2 regions of the Erythrobacter sp. JB2-19 genome follow, and region 2 is predicted to be linked to the other one. Evidence: predicted binding sites of a transcription regulator. Region 2 holds the regulator's gene; the other holds the start of a gene.

Region 1 (10,488 bases), 240 kb from region 2:
CGCGCGAGCGAGCTCTGAGAGGTTTTCGAGCCTGCCAGCGGCCTCTGGACTGCGCTCGTTTTGCAGCATGTCGTTATAGCCGGTTTCATCGAGCACCAGCCGCAGTAGATCGGCCGGGGTCAGCTCATCCGCGCTTTCGCGCCAGCTGAGGAATTGCCGCATGAGCGCGCCAATGGTGTTTGCCGCGCGCGCGGGCAGCTCGTCACTGTCAGCCAGATCGAGCGAGGCAGCGGCCAGCGGCATGCCAGTGCGTCGCGCATGGCTGTGCATTTTCTCCAGTGTCTTTGCGCCAAGTCCGCGCTTTGGCTGGTTGTAAATCCGCTCAAAGGCGAGGTCGTCTTGCGGCTGAGCAATTACCCGGAGATAGGCGAGGGCGTCGCGAATTTCGGCCCGCTCATAAAAGCGGAAGCCGCCGATGATCCGGTAGTTGATGCCGATCTGGATGAAGCGGTCTTCAAACTCGCGGGTCTGATATTGCGCGCGCACCAAAATGGCGACCCGGTCGAGCGGTGCGCCTTCGCCCTCCAGACGTTCGATCTCTTCGCCGACCCGGCGGGCTTCCTCTGGCGCATCCCAAACGCCCACGACTTTCACTTTGTCGCCTGCGTTCACCTCGGTCCAAAGCGTCTTTTCGTGTCGTTCGCTATTGGCGCGGATCAGGCCAGAGGCCGCGCCAAGAATATGTGGGGTGGAGCGATAGTTCTGCTCCAGCCGGACCACATGCGCGCCGGGGAAATCCTTTTCAAAGCGCAGGATGTTGGCAACTTCCGCCCCGCGCCATGAATAGATCGACTGGTCATCATCGCCGACGACACAGATGTTCTTATGCTCCTGAGCCAGCAGGCGCAGCCACAGATATTGGACGGCGTTGGTGTCCTGATATTCGTCAACAAGGATATATTTCCAGCGCTGCTGATAGTCGGCCAGCACATCATGATGCTTGCGGAAGATATTGAGGATATGCAGCAGCAGATCGCCAAAATCGCAGGCGTTGAGCGCGATCAGCCGATCCTGATAGGCGCGGTACATCGCTTGCCCCCGGCCATTGGCAAAGGCCTCGCTATCCCCGGCATCGAGATCGCCGGGGTTCAGCCCGCGGTTCTTCCAGCGGTCGATCAATCCCGCCAGCTGACGCGCAGGCCAGCGCTTCTCATCAATATCCTCGTCCCGGATCAGCTGCTTTAACAAGCGCAGCTGATCGTCGGTGTCGATGATGGTGTAATTGGATTGCAGGCCAACCAGCTCCGCATGACGGCGCAGCATCTTGGCGCAGATCGAATGGAACGTGCCGAGCCACGGCATACCTTCAACACTTTCGCCCAGATGGCGCGCAACCCGCTCCCGCATCTCGCGCGCGGCCTTATTGGTGAAGGTCACGCACAGGATTTGACTGGGGTAGGCGCGCCGGGTGGCGACCAGGTGCGCCAGCCGCGCGGTTAGCGCCGCTGTCTTGCCAGTGCCAGCCCCCGCCAGCATTAGCACTGGGCCCTCTGTCGTCAGCACAGCCTCACGCTGCGGCGCGTTCAATTGCGCGGCATAGGCCGGGATCGGTGCTCTGTCGGGCGGCGGAGCGTTGGCGGGTATGGCGTGGGGTTCTGTCATAACAATGCTGTGAACAAGTAGAGAACGTGATCGCGCCCCGCAAGCACGCATATTCGTTCATGCACGCCTCTTCTTGAGGGAAATGTGCAATCCAAGCGTACTATTTGCGAGCCATTCTCAACCCATCGCGCTTTCGCCACGCATGACGCTTAGCCGTGCGTTGGACGCGCTGCGTGCTCGGCCAAAGCCTTCGCATGGGACAAAACCATCGCCATAAGAATGGGGCTTGCTCAAGAGGGGAACTCGTACGGGCAAGCGGGTCGCGTTCGTTAGCGCTTGGGACAACTTTAATGGAGATTCCCATGCGTAAGTCTTTTTCACTTTTTGCCAGTGCCGGCCTGATGGCATTAGCAATTCCAATTGGTTCAACCGCGCTGGCTCAGGACGAAGCAGCGCCATCCACATCCACCGAATTGTCACCTGATCAAACGGCCGCTTATGACAGTTGGCCACCTGATCAGCAGGCCGCCTATGACACGTGGCCAATGGAGACGCGCGGATATTACTGGACACTCTCGCCTGATCGTCAGGAGCTGTTCTGGCGCCTGTCGGACGAGGATCGGGTGCTGATCACCTCCATGAGCGGACCGGACCGCGAATCGACATGGCAGGTGATTGAAGCGCGCGCATCAGGTGCAGCGGAGCCTGCACCGGCCTCCGAAGGTGAACCGGCAGACGCGCCGCCACCAGAAGGCTGAGAGTAAGGTGTGATCGGTCAAGTCCGGCCGATCATATCAATTGGAGCGAGCGGCGGGAGGTGCAGTGTCCTCTGCCTGAGGTGGATTTGCGCGAAACAGCACAAGTTTGCCTTTGCCGACCCGCCGTTCCGCTTCGATTTCCAATCCCTTGACCGAGACGTCTTCTTTGGCTGCCACTTCCAATGCGATCCAGGTGGCTGGGCCAATCCAATTGAGACGTTGAAACCGGTCCAGCGCGACCATTCCCGCGCCTGTAAAGTAGGGTGGGTCCATTAGAATCAAATCATACGATGCACGCGCCGGTCCCAGGCTCATGACAGAGCCGCCTTGCACATCGGCGCGGTCTCTCGCGCCCAGCGCCGCAATATTCGCGCGGAGCGTGTCGAGCGCTGCGCGATCTTGTTCTACAAATAGGCAATGCGCGGCCCCGCGAGAGAGCGCTTCGAGGCCCAAAGCGCCGGACCCGGCGAACAGATCTGCGACGCGTAGGTCTTCAAAGCTGCCCAGGCGACTGCCCAGCATACTGAACAACGTTTCGCGTGTCCGGTCAGCCGTTGGCCGGGTTGCATCGCCTTTAGGGGCGGTAACTTTGCGCCCGCGCCATTCGCCTGCAATGATCCTCATTGGCTCTGATTATCCTGCTTATTTTGCTTACGCGCCTGTTTCAGCGTGCTGACAAAACGGTCAAGATCGCCCTTGCGAATACGCACGGCCTGGCCGCGTCCCAAATCAGCCAGCTCAAACGGTCCGTAGGCGGTTCGGATCAGGCGGCTGACCTCCAGACCGAGATATTCCAGCACCCGGCGAACTTCGCGGTTCTTGCCTTCCGTAATGGTCATTTCGATCCATTGATTGCGGCCACCGCCTTTGCCGCCGTGTTCCTTGTTCGCATTGATTGATCCGTAACGCACACCATCGATCTCAATGCCTTCGGCCAGAGCTTCGAGCTGTTCCTGCGAGACGTCGCCGAATGCGCGCGCGCGGTAGGTGCGGGGTATGCCACTGGCGGGCAGCTCCATTTGGCGCTTCAGTCCGCCATCATTGGTGAGCAGCAGCAGCCCTTCGGTGTTCAGATCGAGCCTGCCGATTGGCATCAATCGCGGCGTACCCTTGGGCAGGGCATTGACCAGCGCATCATAAATCGTTGCTCGGCCAGTGAAATCACGCTCCGCCGTCAGCAGCCCGGTTGGCTTATGAAAGGCATAGAGCTGCGATGGTTCAATCGGGCCGACCGCTTTGCCATCGACGGCGACACCGCGCAGGTTGGTGAGGAAGGTAGCGGGCGTTTCCACCGGCTTGCCATTCAGTGTGATGCGGCGATCATCGATCATCCGTTCAATCTCGCGGCGGCTGGCAATGCCTGCGCGTGCGAGCAGCTTGGCGATGCGGTCGCCCTCTGGGCGGTCTGCCGACCTTGGCGTTTTGGGGGGCGTTTTGGGAGAGTTTGTCATGGCTGGCTCGCGCCTAGGCCGTCCGCGGGCATCGCGCAACAATCTCGCGAGGTGTTGGGCCCGCCTAAGGGACGCCTAAGCCGTGCCGATCAGGAACGCTGTAACGGTTAGGCGGCTGTCATCTGGCAGCGGCGACCCCGGAGAAAGTGCCTCGGGCGGGTGAGGAATATGGCCAGAGTGCAAGCGGCATCCGCGATAGAGGATCAATCGGTCAGGTTTCGCCTCAACTTCGCCAATCATCTCATAGCGGTCGCTATCGCCGTGGTGATAGCTTGCGGGCGGTGCGCCAAATTCCGCATCATCCTCGGCCAGGCCTTGTTTGTAAGCCTGCGCCCGCTCCGCCGACACGCTCTCAAAGCCAGTGCGCCTGTGGCGATAAAAACTGGTCCCGCCTTGGTCCGCCCCTTGAGTGTATTGCACCACGGCAACCAGATTGGCCTCTGTGCCGTCATAATGGGGGATACGTTGAGGCGGGGAGAGTTTGCTGGGCGGTGTCGTAACAATCGAAAAGGCGCAGCTTTCGATGGTGATTTGCTTGGTAAGGCCAAATTCGCGAGCGAGCGCTTCAGAGAGCACTTGCCCCTTGGAGCTTAGATAGTTCGGATCAAGCGGGCTGCGAATACCCGGATAGCCCTGAGCTGGCGCATAGCTGGCTCGGCGCCCGATAGTGATCAAGCGCTCCAGCTCTCCAGAGAAGCCATCAATGATCACGACTGGCTCGGCCTCTTTGCCAAAGCGGCGCACTTCATAGCTCTGCTGTGAATTGACGGTGTTCATAGAAAGGGCTTTACGCGCTCTCGGCCATGGCCGCTGCAATGGCCTCGTCAAAGCGGGCAATGCCGCCTTCCAGTGTGCCAAGGGTGAGGTGATCAATCGCGCCGCTTTCGAGGCCCTGTTGCCCCAATTCTGCTGCGCGGAAGTCTTCGCTGGCGAACACGCCGCCATCCAGCAGATCCCAACTACGCTCCCAATGGCTGCGCGCTTTGTCGGTCTGCGGTTCCTCCGGGATCAGCATGAAATCCTCAACCAGAGTGTGATTGTGAGCGCTGGGCATCAACACCATGACGTTCACATAATCGGGGCTGGGGACAATGACGGTCGCAGGCAGCAATTGATAGGCAAAGGTAACCACCTGACGCAGCTGCGCCATGTCCTCAAAGTCCAGGCCCTCCATCTCTTCCAGCCGCCCAACCGCAGAGCGTTGATGCGGGCCAACATTATCGCCGCTGGTCACCCCATCCTTAAAGAACGGGCCAATGGTGTTCGCGTGCAGGCGGGTGACATGATAGCTTTCGAGGAAGGCATCCATGATCAGCTTCCAATTACCCGCAACCGAATGAGTCTTGCGACGGAACAGATGGGCCTGATCCATGCCAAAGGCGGCAAAGTCTTCGCCCAATGTCTTCGCGTGGCTGAAGTCTGCTGCCGCCTCCGGAGCAAACCAGATCAGCCCGCCCGCCTCAAGGGAAGGAAGCTCAGCCAGCCCATGCGCGCTCTTATCGAGGCCGGGGAAAGTCTCTGCACGGGGCAGGGCGAGCAGCTCCCCATCCAGCCTGTATGTCCATGCGTGATAGGGGCACACCAGACGGCTGGTGCATTGCACTTCATCGCCCTCGACCAGCCGCGTGCCCCGGTGGCGGCAGACGTTTAGGAAGACATGCACCTTGCCGCTGCCATCGCGGGTAATCAGCAAAGGGCGGCCCGTGCCATCATGCGGCACAGACATTCCCGGCTCTGGCAACAAGGCGGAGGGCGCGAGGACTTGTGGGAGCCGGTCAAACAGTGCTGCTTTCTCTGCCGCGAAATGCGCAGGAGCTGTATAGAGGCTCGCAGGGAGCGTCTTGATCCCATCTTTTGGCCGCGTGCCGCCCGCCTTGATTTGCTCGGCCAGGGCCAATTGGCCAGCCGTTGGCCGCAGGATTTGGGCCGGACTACCTGCTAAAGGTGTTGATGGCGTTGTTGGCGCGTTCATCGAAGCGTTCCTATTCCTCTCATCCGCGGGTAGTGTCGCAGAAATCGGTCAAGATCGAAAGACCGGGATCGCAAGACTGGGATCGAAAGGACGTTCGAATATGTCAGAGGCAGCGGCCAAGGCGAGTAAACCGGGCTGGGCAGAGGTCTTTCGCGCGATGGGCCAGAAAAAGACCGGCTATATGGCGCTGTTCGGCTTTGCCAGTGGTCTGCCCTTTGCATTGTTCCTGGGCACTTTGTTCGCATGGCTGAGCGATGCTGAGGTTGATCTGGAGACGATGGGCGTCTTCTCACTCATTGGATTGGCCTATGCGTTCCAATTCCTGTGGTCGCCGCTGATCGACAAGGTGAACATTCCCGGTATGCGCCGCCTGGGCAAGCGTAAGCAGTGGATCGTGCCCTCGCAATTGCTGCTGGGTGTTATCCTTGTGTCACTCGCGCTCAGCAATCCCACCAACGAAAGCATCGGCTGGTTCAGCCTGCTCGCAGGGATTGGCGCTTTGGCCAGCGCGACGCAGGATATCGCGATCAACGCCTGGCGGATCGATGTCGCTGACGAGAAAGCGACGCTCGATATCCTCTCCACCGTCTATCAAATGGGATACCGGCTGGCCGCATTGGTTGGCGGGGCACTGGGCCTGATTGTTGCCGCGCGGATCGGCTGGCCTCAGACCTATTTGCTGATGGGAGCGATCCTGCTTGGAATTGGCTTTATCGGCCTGTTCGCACCTGACAGCGACAGCAAGAAACTGGCCGAGGGACAGCCTGCGATCGTCGATGAGCTGTTCGTGGGCCTGCGCAAACAAGGCGAGCTGGAGCCCGGCATTCGCGCGAAGGCGCTGCTGGTGGTTGGCGGCTTATGGGCGGGCGCAATCGGCGTCGTGCTCACCTTCATGTATATGTCTTTGTTCTACGCGCCAGAGGACCGCCCGAACCCGACGGAGTTCACTGTCAATTGGGGGCCATGGATTATTGTTGCGACCGTGGTGGTGCCTGCGTTGATCGCGGGTTGGCTGGCGAGCCAAAAGAAACAAGGCAATTATCTGCTCGCCGAAGATGCGCCCGCGCCGCAGGGCAGCGGTTTTGTAATGGATCACCTCTACCGTGCGCTCGTTTTGCCATTGGTTGAGTTTGTCGGGCGCATCGGTTGGTCGCTGGTGCTGATCCTCTCGCTCGTCCTGACCTACCGGATTTGCGACGCGATCTGGGGCAGCTTTGCCTATCCGTTCTATCTCGGAGAGCTGGAATACACCAAAGACGAAGTCGCCTTCGCCTCGAAGTTCTTCGGCGTCGGTGCAATTATCCTTGGCCTCGCGCTGGGCGGCTTTATGCTCACCATGATGGGCCGGATGCTGACGCTGACGATTGGCGCTTTGCTCGCTGCGCTCACCAACCTGCTCTATGCCGATCTGGCGCTCGGCGGGGCGAATATGCAGGCGGTCAGCGATGCAGTTGGCTTCTCCTGGGCGATCAGCCAAGTGCCCGTCATCGGCAGCCCGTCGCTTGCCAAGCTGACCTTCACAATATTCTTTGAAAACCTTGCCATCGGCATCGCTGGCGCGGCCTATATCGCGTGGCTATCCTCCATCGTGAACAAGAATTTCAGCGCAGTGCAATACGCTTTGCTGTCCTCGCTCACATTGCTGGTCGGCACATTGGGGCGCGGCGCATTGGGCGAGATGATCGAGGATCAGGGCTATTACGATGTCTTCATCCTGACGACGCTGATCGGCTTCATCGCGGTCGCCCTGTGCCTGGCCGAATGGTTCCGCCAATCGCGCAGCGGACCGACCGGCTCCGGTGTCGTCACACCAGAGGCGCAGCCAGCGGAGTAGGCTCCTTTGGCTGAGCCTCAGTTAACCGCGAAGCGCGATTGGTGGAGCGCGGTGAGGCCCTATTTTGAGAAGGAATCGCTGGCGGCGTTCTTTGTCGGCGTGTCCTCCGGCTTTCCCTATGCGATGATCGGCGCGACGTTGACGACGCGGCTCGCGCAGGATGGGATCGACAAGGCGACCGTCACCGCGTTCACGCTCGCGTTCCTCGTCTATAATTTCAAAGTGTTCTGGGCGTGGTTGGTCGATGGAGTGCGGATCCCGCTGCTCGGCCGGTTGGGGCAGAGGGTATCGTGGATGCTGCTATCCGGCGTGATGGTGATTGCGGCGGTGGTCAATCTCGCGCTGGTCGACCCATCGGGCAATCTGCCCGCGACAATCCTTGCCGCTGTGCTGGTCGGTATCGCCGGCGCGACATTCGACATTGTGATCGATGCCTACCGGATCGAGACGCTGAAGCCGTATCAGCTGGGCACAGGCTCAGGCATGAACCAATATGGCTGGCGCGTCGGCTCTGCGGGGGCAGGGGCCATCGCGCTGGTGGTCGCGGTGCGATATGGGTGGGAGGCCGCCTATCTCTCCTGCGCTTTGCTGGCGCTGCCCGCGATGCTCACTGCGCTGATCATGGGTGAGCCCGCGCGGCGGCAAGTCACGATCGCGCGCAAAGGTGTTTCTGACGTGTGGCAGTCGATCGCTGGCCCTTTCAAAGAGTTCTTTCAGCGGCACGGCGCTTGGCTCGTCCTGGCCTTTATCCTCGTCCACAAGATCGGCGATACGCTCGCGAATCTCACATTCCGGCTGCTGTTTGATGACCTCGGTTTCAGCAATGATGAGATCGCGATCTACGACGTAGGCGTGGGCTTTTGGGCCTATCTGATCGGGATATTTGTGGGCGGGATCATCTATGCGCGCCTGGGCCTCAAACGCTCGGTCCTGATCGCGCTCATTCTGATGGCAGTTTCCAATATCAGCTTCGCGGCCTTGGCTGCGGCGGGGCATTCTAACCTGGGGCTCGCGTCGGCCATCGGGTTTGAGAATTTCGCCAGCGGATATGGCGGCGTGGTGGTGGTCGCCTATTTCTCGGCATTGTGCGACCTACGCTTTACCGCGGCGCATTATGCGATGATCAGCGCGGCGGCGAGCATCGTCGGCAGGCTGATCACGGGGACCACGGCAGGCGGCCTGATAGAGGCCACCGGTTATGTGAATTTCTACTTGCTCACCACCGTATTGGCGGTGCCGGGAATTGTGCTGTTCTGGTGGATGATGCGCACTGGATTGGTTGACGATTCCATGGGCACGGCGGGCAGGGAGCAATTGGATCTCAGCTAGTCAGGGATCTCGTCATTCAGGCGCAGGACTTCGCCCGCGAGATAGAGCGATCCCGCGATCAGCACAGGGCAACCGTCCTCGGGAATGTTGAGCAGCGCGTCTTCAATGTCCGATGCTGCTCGCGCATCGGGTCCAAATGCTTCGGGCGGGTGACAATTTTGGCCGGGCACCGGGACGACGGTGAGGCTGCGAACGCTATCGCCCAGCGGATCGAGCAGTGAGCGCGGGTTTTTATTGGCGAGCATGCCGAGGATTAGGTGCAGGGACTTGCTCGCAAACTCTGCCGCGATGGCTTCGCCTGCACTTCGATTGTGGCCACCATCGAGCAAGACCGCGGAAGAGGTTAGGGCCGTGAGCGGCCCGTCGCCTAGCCGCTGCATCCTTGCTGGCCACTTTGCTTGTCGAACACCTGCGTAAATTGAACTGGTCGATACCGTTATCGACTGCTGGCATCGAAGCATGGCCACCGCCAAACCAGCATTGAGTCTCTGATGATCTCCCAACAGACTTGGAGCTGGCAGCCTTAGCTCATCATCGCCAAAGTGATCTTCGTAGTGACCCGTTTCGTCGTCTGCGTACCATGTCTTTCGATACGCACGGAGCATTGCACCGGAAGCCTTAGCTGACGCGACGAGTTGACCATCGGCTTGTGGGCCATTTTCCATCGTCACCAGCGGCACGCCCCTTTTCGCAATCCCTGCCTTCTCAAACGCAATTCGCGCTATGGGTTCTTTCGGCACGCCGTCCTCCGGCGCGAGCAGAAACTTCTCATGATCAATGCCCAGCGCTGCGATCCCGCAGGCCGCCAGCGCATCCGGCTCCAGCACATTGGTTGCGTCTAAGCGCCCGCCGACCCCGACCTCGACCACGCAGGCATCGGCGGGCACGCGGTTGAACGCCAGAAAGGCAGCGGCGATGGTGACCTCGAAAAAGCTCGGGCCGAGATCCTCGCAGGTGTCGAGAACCTCGGCCAACAACGTCGCCAAATCCGCGTCGGAAATCAATTCTCCGGCCAGCCTGATTCGCTCATTGTAGCGCACCAGGTGTGGGCTTGTGGTCATATGGACGCGGTAACCTTCCGCCTCCAGAATCGCGCGCAGAAACGCGCAGGTGGAGCCTTTGCCATTGGTGCCGGCGACGTGGAAAACCGGCGGCAATTTGCGATGCGGATTGCCGAGCCGCTCCATCATCGCGGTGATCGTCTCCAGCCCGATGCGTCCGTCCGGCACGCTCAGCTGGCTAAGGCGGTCAAGCTGAGCCTGAACGCGCGGGTCGTCGGACTTTCCGAAATCCATCGCTTTGCCGGCGACCAGATGCGTGCCTACGCCGCGACGGGCGGCTGCAGATAGTCGATGACATTGGCCAAAGTGGCTTTCAGATCGTGGCGCTTCACCACCATGTCGACCATGCCGTGCTTGTGGAGGTATTCCGCGCGTTGGAAGCCTTCGGGCAATTGCTCACGAATGGTGTCTTGGATCACCCGCTGTCCGGCAAACCCGATCAGCGCGCCTGGCTCTGCAATCTGGATATCACCCAGCATCGCATAGCTGGCGGTGACGCCGCCCGTGGTCGGGTCGGTCAGCACGACGATGTAGGGCAGGC
Region 2 (10,488 bases):
CGGATGATCCGGATGGCGCGATTGCGCGCGCTGGCGAGCGGATTGATGAGACCTTGAGCAAGCTTTCGCAGCGGCGCCCCGCCCCGGCTCGCATGAACGAGGCCGCCGTGCCTGAGCTCTCACCTGTGATGGCCGCGGCGGACTATAAAGCGATGGTTGCCCGGGCGAAGGACTACATCACAGCAGGCGATATTTTTCAGGTCGTGCTGGCTCAGCGATTCACCTGCCCGTTTGAACTGCCTCCGTTGGAGCTTTACCGCGCTCTGCGCCGGGTGAACCCCTCGCCGTTCCTATATTTCCTCGACCTGCCGGGCTTTGCCATTGTTGGCTCCAGCCCCGAAATCCTCGTGCGGGTGCGCGATGATGCGAGCGGCAAGAAAGAGGTCACCATTCGTCCAATCGCTGGCACCAGGCCGCGCGGCAAGGACGCTGCACAGGATAAGGCCAATGAGGCCAGCCTGCTGGTTGATCCGAAAGAACTGGCAGAGCATCTCATGCTGCTTGACCTGGGGCGCAATGATGTGGGCCGGGTGGCCGCGCGCGGCAGCGTGGAGGTGACCGATAGCTTCACGATTGAGCGCTACAGCCATGTGATGCACATTGTCAGCAATGTGGTTGGCGAGCTGGCGGACGATAAAGACGCGCTAGATGCGCTGTTCGCGGGCTTCCCAGCGGGCACGGTGTCCGGCGCGCCTAAAATCCGGGCATGCGAGATCATCGCGGAGCTGGAGCCGGAAACGCGCGGTGCCTATGCCGGAGCGGTAGGCTATTTCGCGCCCGATGGATCGGTCGATTCGTGCATTGTCTTGCGCACGGCCGTGGTGAAGGATGGAATGATGCATGTGCAGGCTGGCGCCGGGATCGTCGCCGATAGCGATCCGGACTATGAGCTCGCAGAATGCGGCGCGAAGGCGAGCGCTTTGATCGCCGCCGCGCGCGAAGCTGTGCGGGTCGCAGGCGAACCGGGGTTTGGCCAATGAAGCGTTTGCCCATCATCCTCGCCGCGATGTTTGCTATCGCCGCCTGTCAGGAACAGCCTGCAGGTGAACCTGTAACCAGGGCCGCGATAGGCGATCATTCCGATATGCCCGCCCCAGAAGTCGTGGAAGAGGCCGAAGAGGCTGTGCCTGAGTCGGAAGAGACCCCAGCGGTTGCCTCGGTCTGTAAATCCGCCACATTCGAGGGCGTGCGCCTGACCCATTGCGTTGCGGACCCGGCAAAGCACCGCATTCGCACCGCTCTCGGCCCCAGCGGCGGCGCGGCCTACGGCTCGCTTAGCGCCTTTGCCCGCAGCATTGATCACAGCACCGTCGCCTTTGCAGTGAACGGCGGGATGTACGGCGATAACGGCCAACCGATCGGCTATTACGTCCAAGGCGGCGACCGGATCAAAGAACTCAACCGCTCTGATGGCTCAGGCAATTTTCACCTGAAACCCAATGGCGTGTTCTACGGCACTGGTGGATCATGGCGTATCCGCACCTCTGACAGCTTCTTTTCAAACGTACGCGACCGCCCGCAGTTCGGGACGCAATCCGGCCCGATGCTGGTGATCGGCGGAAAGCTGCACCCGGAAATCGCGGAAAATGGCCCAAGCCGGGCGATCCGCAACGGGGTCGGCATTGATAAGGATGGCAAGGCGCATTTCGTGCGCTCAGAGGCGCCGCTCAGCTTTGGTCAACTCGCCCGGTTTTACCGTGATGAGCTAAACGTGCCTGATGCGCTTTATCTCGATGGTCAGGTCTCCTCCCTGTGGGATCCAGCGAGCGAGCGGCTCGACAGCCGCACCGGGCTTGGCCCGATCATCGCTGTTACGAATAGGTAAGTTTAGGGTTGGCATGTCCGATACAGTACCTCCTTACGCATTCGCATTTTATGAAACTGTTATAGATGAACATCTGTCGCTAGCGGTTTCGTCCTTTATGCAATTCAGTGAGTGCGTTTCAAATGAGGGTGAAGCTAAAGAGGCATCGGCATTCTTGAGCGCCGCGCTGATTAATTGCGCTGCCGTTGCAAGGTACTTTCAACCAAGCCGTTCATCTGCTTTTGCGAAAGGCAGGGGAGCCGCGTTGATGGCAAAATATGACATTGATCCTTCCTCGCCTCTATTGGATCGTGATCTGCGGAATTTCATTGAGCACCTCGACGAGAGAATCGATAAGTGGTTGAAATCAAATCCGGTCGGGCCAATCGTTCCTAGTCCGGTACTTGGTCACCACTCGTTGGTAGATGGCGGTTTTAGTCACGCATTTCGGATTATCGATGCAGAAAATGACATTTATGTCGGGCTTGGTGAGAAGTTTGAGTATGGAGGATTAGCTCGGGAGGCAGTCAGATTGTACCTTAGAAACGAACAAGGAACAGGCCAAAGCTTCACATGATACTCGTCATCGACAATTACGACAGCTTCACCTTCAATCTGGTCCATTACTTAATGGAGCTCGGCGCGGATGTGAGGGTGGAGCGCAACGACGCGATGAGCGCGCGTGAAGCGATCGCTACAAATGCCAGCGGCTTTCTGATTTCACCTGGACCGCGCACTCCGGATGAGGCGGGCATCAGCCTCGACCTTGTCGCTGCCTGTGCGGACGCTGAAAAGCCCTTGCTGGGCGTGTGCCTTGGCCACCAAAGCATCGGCCAGCATTTCGGCGGCAAAGTGGTGCGCGGCGGTTTGATGCACGGCAAAACCTCGCCCGTCACCCATGATGGGACCGGCGTGTTCGCTGGCCTGCCCTCACCGTTCAGCGCCACGCGCTATCACAGCCTTGTGGTCGAGCAGGAACCCTCTGGCCTGATCGCCAATGCGCATAGTGAGACCCCCGGCCTCGATGGCGCGGCGGTGATGGGCTTCCGCCATGAAAGCCTGCCGATCCATGGCGTTCAATTTCATCCTGAAAGCATTGCGACCGAGCATGGCCATGACCTGCTCGCCAATTTCATGACGCTTTGCGGACTGCCAACGAAGGAGCTCGCATGAAAACGCTACCGCTAGCCGTACCCCATATGAGCGAAGCCGAAGCCGAAGAGGTGTTCGGATGGATTCTGGACGGGGAAGCCAGCGAGGCTGAAATCGAGCGGTTCTTGCTCGCGATGACGGACCGTAGTGAAACCGCAGAAGAAATCGCAGGGGCTGCGCGGGCGCTAAGGGCGCGGCTGATCCCGGTTGATGGGCCTGATAATGCGATCGATGTCTGCGGGACCGGAGGTGATGGCCATCACACACTGAATGTGTCGACCGCCGTTGGCCTGGTGGTTGCGGCATGCGGTGTTCCGGTCGCGCGTCATGGCAATCGGGCGATATCATCTAAGGCCGGCGTTGCTGACACACTCGAAGTGCTCGGCCTTGATATGGAAGCAGCGGGCCGGACTGCGGAAAAAACCTTGGGCGAGATCGGTATTTGCTTCCTATTTGCGCCCAATCACCATCCGGCAATGGGGCGTATTCAACCCATCCGTAAGCGGCTTGCGCGGCGCACGATCTTTAACCTGATGGGGCCTTTATCCAATCCTGTAGGGGTCAATCGCCAGCTGATTGGCATTGCTCGGCCCGCCTATGTGCCAATCTACGCCGAAGCGAAATCGCGATTGGGCACGGAGCGAACCTTTATCGTTTCGGGCGATGAAGGACTCGACGAACTAAGTCTGGCAGGCGGCAACGAGCTGGCCGATGTAACGACCGACGATTTCGAAATGCGCCGTGTCGATGCAAGTTTGGCAGGCCTGCCAAACGCACCGGTGGAAGCCATCCGAGGAGGCGACCCAGCGCACAATGCAAAAGCTTTAGAGGCGTTGCTTGATGGCGCACCGAGTGCATATCGTGATGCGGTCGCGCTCAATGCGTCTGCGGCGCTGATTGTTGCTGGAGAAACCGAAAGCTGGGAGCACGGCGCGGCCATGGCGGCGGAAGCTTTGGACAGTGGTAAAGCGAAACAATTGCTTGCCCGCTGGATCGAATTGGCGAAGTAGGCTCCGGCACCATGAACAAACTCGAAGAAATTTGCGCCACAAAGCGCCGCGAAGTGAATGCGCGAAAAGCCGCCATTTCTCTTGCTGATCTGGAAAGCCGGGCAAGCGAACAAAGCCCGGTGCGCGGGTTTGAATCGGCATTGCGCCATGCGAGCAAATCCGGCTTTGGTCTGATCGCGGAGGTCAAAAAGGCCTCTCCCTCCAAGGGCGTTATCCGCGAGGATTTTCTCCCGGCGGACCATGCGCGCGACTATGAGATTGGCGGTGCGATTTGCTTATCAGTGCTCACCGATATGCCCTATTTTCAGGGACATGAGGATTTTCTGATTGAGGCGCGAAACGCCTGCAAACTGCCCGCGCTCCGGAAAGATTTTATGGTCGATCCATGGCAATGCGCCGAGGCCCGTTCCATCGGAGCAGATGCGATCCTGATCATTGTCGCGGCGCTAGAAGACGCTCAAATGCAGGAAATCGAGGCGGCAGCGCGTGAGCATGACATGGATGTGCTGGTCGAAGTGCACGATGAGGCAGAGATGGAACGCGCGCATTTGCTCAAATCGCTTTTGGTGGGCGTGAACAATCGAGATCTCAAGACTTTCACCACCGATCTGGCTTCAACAGAGCGGCTTGCTCCGCTCGCCCAGGAAGGCGCTTTGATCGTTGGCGAAAGCGGGATCAACAGCCATGAGGACTGCACCCGGCTCGCGCGTGCGGGCGTGCGCAATTTTCTGGTTGGGGAAAGCCTGATGCGGGCGGATGATGTGGCGGCGGCGACGCGGAAATTGCTCAACGGATAGGCGGCTTCTGTACAGGGCCTGTCCTACATCTCTCAAAGCTGGCAGAAGATAGGTATGGCTTTTTCGACGAAGTGCAGATCCGGCGCGGCTCAATCGTATCTATCGATAAATTCGATCAATAGCGGCGCCTGTGATCGATTGGTTTTAAACCCCTGGACTGTGTTCCAGGTGTTCCAAGCGTGCTCTACGCACGATGAAGCGAAGGGAGCGAAGCGATGAGCAAGCTGACCCATCTTGGCGAAGATGGTGCGGCCCGCATGGTTGACATCGGCGGCAAGGCCGCGAGCGAACGCGTCGCCATCGCCTCTGGCCGCATCGCGATGAACGCAGAGACGCTAGCCGCCGTGCGCGATGGCAACGCGCCCAAGGGCGATGTGCTGGGCACCGCACGGATTGCCGGGATCATGGCGGCGAAACGCACGGGCGATCTGATCCCTTTGTGCCATCCGCTGGCGCTGGACGCGGTGGAGCTCGACTTCACCTTCGAAGAAGACGCGATCCGGGCGACCGCTCGCGCCTCGCTTACCGGCAAAACCGGTGTTGAAATGGAGGCGATGGTCGCGGTGTCGACCGCGCTGCTCACGATCTACGACATGGCCAAGGCGGTCGATAAGGGCATGGTGATCGGCGAGGTGCGCCTGATCGAGAAACGTGGGGGCAAGAGCGGGCATTGGAAGGTTGAGCTTTGAGCGCGCTGCTGACCTTGGAAGACGCTCAGGCTCAGCTGCTGGAGCTCGCGCCGCAGATGGCAACGTGCGAGTTGCCTGCGGAGGAGGCGCTGGGACGCTACTTAGCGGAGGATCTCAACGCTCGGCGGACTCAGCCACCGGCCGATCTGTCGGCTATGGATGGCTATGCGATTGCTGGTGATGGCCCTTGGGAGCGTGTGGGAGAGAGCCGTGCAGGAGCGCCGTTCGCAGGTGCGCTCTCCAATGGCGAATGTGTGCGGATATCGACCGGGGCACATATGCCGGGGGCGCGGACCGCGTGCTGATCCAGGAAAATGCAGATGTGGACGGCGCGCTCGTGACCGCCAGCGAGACGCCCCCGCCCGGCAAGCATGTGCGGATGCAGGGCTTCGACTTTGCTGAAAGTGACACGGTCTTGAGGGCGGGAACCCGCATTGGGCCTGGACAACTCGCGCTCGCGCTATCGGCAGCCCACGGGCGGCTCAGCGTGCGCGAGGCCCCGCGTGTGGCCGTGCTCGACAGCGGGGATGAATTGGCCGCAGATCCAGAGCAATGCGGCGCTGACCAGATCCCTGCGAGCAATGGCGCGATGATCGCCAGCATGCTGCGCCCGCTGGGGTGTGATGTGGCGCGGATAGGCCCGGTGGCGGACAATCACAGCGCCTTGGCAAGCGCGCTGGCAAAGGCAGAGGATGCGGATATCCTCATCACCTCCGGCGGCGCATCGGTGGGTGACCATGACCTCATCCAGCCTGCACTGGAGGCGTGGGGCGCACAAATCGCGTTCTGGAAAGTCGCGATCAAGCCCGGCAAGCCGCTGATGGTAGCAACACGGGAACGCGCCGATGGCGCGCGGCAGGTGATCCTCGGCCTGCCGGGCAATCCCGTCTCCAGCTTCGTAACGTGCTTCCTGTTTGCGCTGCCTTTGGTGCGTGCGGCCATGGGCGCTGCTGCCCCCCTGCCCTCGGGGCTGACGCTGCCCCTAGGAGAGGACCTGCCAGCGATTGGCAAACGGCGGGAGTTCCTGCGCGCTGTGCACGATGGCTGTACGGTGCACCGGGCCGGCTCTCAAGACTCCAGCGCGCTCGCGGCCTTAGCGGCCGCGAATTGCCTTATCGTACGGCGGGAAGGCGCGGAAGCGGCGAGCGCAGGAGAGTTCGTGACCACATTAACCCTCGAGAATGGCGGCATTGCGTGACTCGCCGGCTTGACTCGGCAAACGAAGTTTCCTAATTGTTCCGTATTCGTTCACGTTATTGGTGCGCGAAATGGTCCCTCGCCACCCTAACCGGCGCTGGGGCGATCGACCTGTTTTAGGGAGACTATCGTAATGCTGACGGCAAAGCAGCACGAATTGATCCGCTTTATCCAAGAGCGGCTTGAAGAGACGGGAATTTCCCCCTCTTTTGAAGAAATGAAGGAAGCGCTCGATCTAAAGAGCAAGTCGGGTGTGCACCGGCTGATTTCGGCTTTGGAGGAGCGTGGTTTCATCCGGCGCCTGCCCAATCGGGCGCGCGCGTTGGAGGTCATTAAGCAGCCTGAGGATGCAACGCCTGCTCCGCGCGCTGCCGCTGCTGCGGCCAATGATGTGGTCTCTCGGGCGACATCCATGCCCAGCGCGAATGACACCAGTCCGGAGCCTGCGAATGACGTGATCGAGGTGCCATTGCATGGCCGGATTGCGGCAGGCGCTCCGATTGAGGCGTTGGAGGGGCAGAGTAGCCTGCCAGTGCCGGCGGCATTGCTGGGACCGGGTGAGCATTATGCGCTTGAGGTGTCTGGCGATTCGATGATCGAGGCTGGCATCTTCGACGGCGACTTTGCGCTGGTTAAGCGTACGGATGCGGCGCGGGATGGCGAAATCGTGGTGGCTCTCGTCCACGGCGAGGAAGCCACGCTCAAATACCTCCACCGCGACAGCGGAACCGTGCGACTTGATCCGGCTAATGCCGCCTATGATGCGCAGGTCTATCAACCGGGCGAAGTGCAGGTTCAGGGTAAGCTCGCGGGCCTTCTGCGGCGCTACCATTGAGTTTCATGTGAATAGGTGGCGCGGATGGCTGGCTAGTCGTCAGCTTTCCCGCGCCACCACCCATGCTGGCCCTGAGTGCTTGCGACACTGGTGATCCGCTCGGATGATAGGTCAAGCGCCAGCCCTCCGTGCTTTTGCAGAAACCCGCGATCGGCCTTGAGCCATTTGGGCTTACAAGACCACGGCAGATAGCGGTCAGCCACGACGATATCTGCTCTGGCGCAGGCTGCGGCCAGTGCGCGCTCCTCGATCAGCTCCCGATTACGCGCCATCAGTATGGTCCAGTCGCGGCCACCGCGTTCAATCTGGAGCAGGCAGAACTCGGTTGAACACCGCGCGCCGGGCCATTCTGCCATAGGGATCGGATCGGCAGACACGCTGGCGAGTTCGAGCAGGTTGTCGCGCGCATAGGACGACCGTGAATTGCGCAGCGACAACAGCGTGTCATCCATTGTTACACCGACATGGCGGCCATCACGCCCAATCAGGACATCAGGGATCGGCGTTACCATCAGCATTACCGAAGCCGCCGCAAGCGGCGCAAACCCGAGCAATCGCGCACGGCCATTCCATAGTGCAAGCCAAAGAGCACCAATCACAAACAGCGCGATGGTGAGTCTGCTCATCTGCGGCATCAGCTTAACCGAACCGGGCTGACTGGATGTCCAATGCGCAATCGCAAGCAGTAGTTCGAGCGAGCGTTCCACCAACCACCAAGCAGGCGCGCCAAGCCCGATCAGATCAAGGAACAAGGCGAAGGCGATGAGCGGCATGGAGATGAAGGTCACCAATGGGATTGCGATTACATTGGCAAAAGCGCCGTAGACCCCTGCCCTGTGGAAATGGAACAGGACGATCGGCATCAGCGCGATCTCGATTACCAGGCCGGTAATGAACAGCATGATGACCCGTCGCCCGACGTGCCGCAGCCACGTCTCCTCCCGTGCCGCCAGGAAAGCGCGAACCGGCGCGGAACTTGAGAGGGCAACAATTGCGATTACGGCGGAGAAACTCATCTGAAAGCTTGGGCCAACCACCGATTCCGGCCAGAGCAGCATGACGAAGATAGCTGCCATCGCCACCATTCTGAGCGACAATGCATCGCGGCCCATGGCCAGCGCGATCAGCACGAGCATCGCCGCAACACAGCTGCGGACTGTGGGCACCTCTGCCCCCGTCAGCAGTGTATAGCCAACCCCTGCGAGCGCCCCTGCCCCGGCCGCGAAGATCGGCAAACGCACGCGCAGCGCCACGGGGGAAACAGAGCTAGCAATTTCAGGGTCACCAAATAGGCTGCGGCAATGACGGCGCTGACATGGAGCCCGCTGATCGAGAGCAAGTGGGTTAGGCCCGCATCGCGCATCGCGATTTCGTCGGCCTCGGCAATCCCGCCCCTGTCGCCGCTCGCAAAAGCCGCCGCAATCGTGCCCGCTGAGCCATCCACCCGTTCGCGAACGTGGGCGGAAAGCACACGCTGAACCTTTGGGATAGCGCCAGTGTCACGCCCGCCCTCCATCAGCTCGATGTTACCGACCAAGGTGCCAGTGGCGGCTAAGCCTTGAAACCAGGCGGCTCTGGCAAAGTCGTATGAGCCCGGCAACATCGGTGAGGCAGGCGGCATCAACCGCGCCCTCAGTCGCACCACCGATCCCTCGGTCAGGCCGGACACGACCTTGTCCTGCGGCACATTGATCCGGATCTTGCGGCTCTCGCCATTTTCCGCATCTCGCATGGCCAGGACCAATCGGATCCGTTCGCGAGAGGGTTGATCTTCGCGTTCGAGGACAAAGCCTTGCACGCGCTCAACAATTGGGCGTTCAATTGGCTCCGCGCCGACCAGTTCTGAACGCATCCAGATGGTCGCAATCCCAGCGGCAAAGACCAGTCCGACGGCAATCATCGTCTGCTTCAGCAAAACGCGGTCCTCGATCCCGCGCCAGATTGCGGCCCCCGCGACGGCTAGCAGCAATCCAAACCCGATCCCCACCGCCCATTGCAGCGGCGAGCTAAGTGCGAACCATGATAGAATACCGGCCGCGAACAGCACGGCGATCCATGGCGCACGGTCGAAACCGGACCCAGCCAAAAAACCTTCAATTTTGGATGCTATGCCCTGGCCACTGCTGGACCCAATACTGGACAAAGCCGGGGCCTTGCGCCAATGGCGCTGCACTGCAACATCACTGGCATTGGGGCTTTCACCAGCTCCGCCGCCAATCGGCACATTTGGCGCCCCCTCTTGGCCCATGTGCAACTTGAAAAGGAATTCACTGGCTATGGCAAGCGAAAGCGCAAAAGCGATTGTTACCCGCTTTGCCCCCTCGCCTACGGGCTTTTTGCATATTGGCGGCGCGCGTACGGCCTTGTTCAACTGGCTTTACGCCCGTCATCACGGCGGCAAGGCCTTGCTGCGGATTGAGGATACAGATCGCAAGCGCTCCACTCAGGAGGCGATTGATGCGATCATCGACGGGCTCGATTGGCTCGGTCTCGATTATGATGACGCGCCGGTATTCCAATCCCAGCGCGCGGATCGTCACGCAGAGGTGGCGCATAAGCTGCTGGATGCGGGCTATGCCTATAAGTGCTTTGCGACGCCGGATGAACTTGAGGCCATGCGTGCTGAGCAACGCGAGAAGAAGCTGCCTATGCGCTATGATGGGCGCTGGCGCGACCGTGATCCGTCCGAAGCGCCGGAAGGGGCGCCTTACGTAGTTCGTCTGAAGACGCCGCAATCGGGCGAGGCGACCATTGCTGACCAGGTTCAAGGTTCCGTCTCGGTCAAAAACGAAGAGCTCGATGATTACATCATCCTGCGGGCTGATGGCACGCCGACCTATATGCTGGCTGTGGTCGTTGACGATCACGATATGGGCGTGACCCATGTGATCCGTGGAGATGACCACCTGAACAACGCGTTTCGGCAACTGCCAATCTATCATGCAATGGACATTGTTGAGGACGATTGGCCGGAGCCGGCATATGCTCACATTCCCCTGATCCA

Evidence for each region. The regulator LexA, encoded in region 2, represses DNA repair genes until DNA is damaged. The targets are predictions, from matches to a motif close to GTTCCNCNCTTGTTCT.
Region 1: a site for LexA is predicted at 1,613-1,628, ahead of AC0V6O_RS08830 (ATP-dependent helicase). Genes of this name have one in related genera too.

What each region holds. Positions count from the first base shown of each region.
Region 1 covers NZ_CP200290.1:1,844,762-1,855,249, reverse strand. Annotated here, with positions in the region: gene AC0V6O_RS08830 (ATP-dependent helicase) at 1-1,602, opposite strand, end outside; gene AC0V6O_RS08825 (hypothetical protein) at 1,944-2,300, shown strand; gene rsmD (16S rRNA (guanine(966)-N(2))-methyltransferase RsmD) at 2,337-2,924, opposite strand; gene AC0V6O_RS08815 (pseudouridine synthase) at 2,921-3,751, opposite strand; gene AC0V6O_RS08810 (DUF6445 family protein) at 3,827-4,528, opposite strand; gene AC0V6O_RS08805 (aromatic ring-hydroxylating oxygenase subunit alpha) at 4,539-5,723, opposite strand; gene AC0V6O_RS08800 (AmpG family muropeptide MFS transporter) at 5,824-7,557, shown strand; gene AC0V6O_RS08795 (AmpG family muropeptide MFS transporter) at 7,564-8,886, shown strand; gene AC0V6O_RS08790 (bifunctional folylpolyglutamate synthase/dihydrofolate synthase) at 8,883-10,181, opposite strand; gene accD (acetyl-CoA carboxylase, carboxyltransferase subunit beta) at 10,208-10,488, opposite strand, start outside.
Region 2 covers NZ_CP200290.1:1,600,694-1,611,181, forward strand. Annotated here, with positions in the region: gene trpE (anthranilate synthase component I) at 1-980, shown strand, start outside; gene AC0V6O_RS07580 (phosphodiester glycosidase family protein) at 977-1,825, shown strand; gene AC0V6O_RS07585 (hypothetical protein) at 1,839-2,381, shown strand; gene AC0V6O_RS07590 (anthranilate synthase component II) at 2,378-2,977, shown strand; gene trpD (anthranilate phosphoribosyltransferase) at 2,974-3,966, shown strand; gene trpC (indole-3-glycerol phosphate synthase TrpC) at 3,978-4,763, shown strand; gene moaC (cyclic pyranopterin monophosphate synthase MoaC) at 4,979-5,452, shown strand; partial or broken gene AC0V6O_RS07610 (molybdopterin molybdotransferase MoeA) at 5,509-6,326, shown strand; gene AC0V6O_RS07615 (hypothetical protein) at 6,393-6,650, shown strand; gene lexA (transcriptional repressor LexA) at 6,783-7,484, shown strand; gene AC0V6O_RS07625 (ComEC/Rec2 family competence protein) at 7,517-8,737, opposite strand; gene AC0V6O_RS07630 (ComEC/Rec2 family competence protein) at 8,662-9,732, opposite strand; gene gltX (glutamate--tRNA ligase) at 9,761-10,488, shown strand, end outside.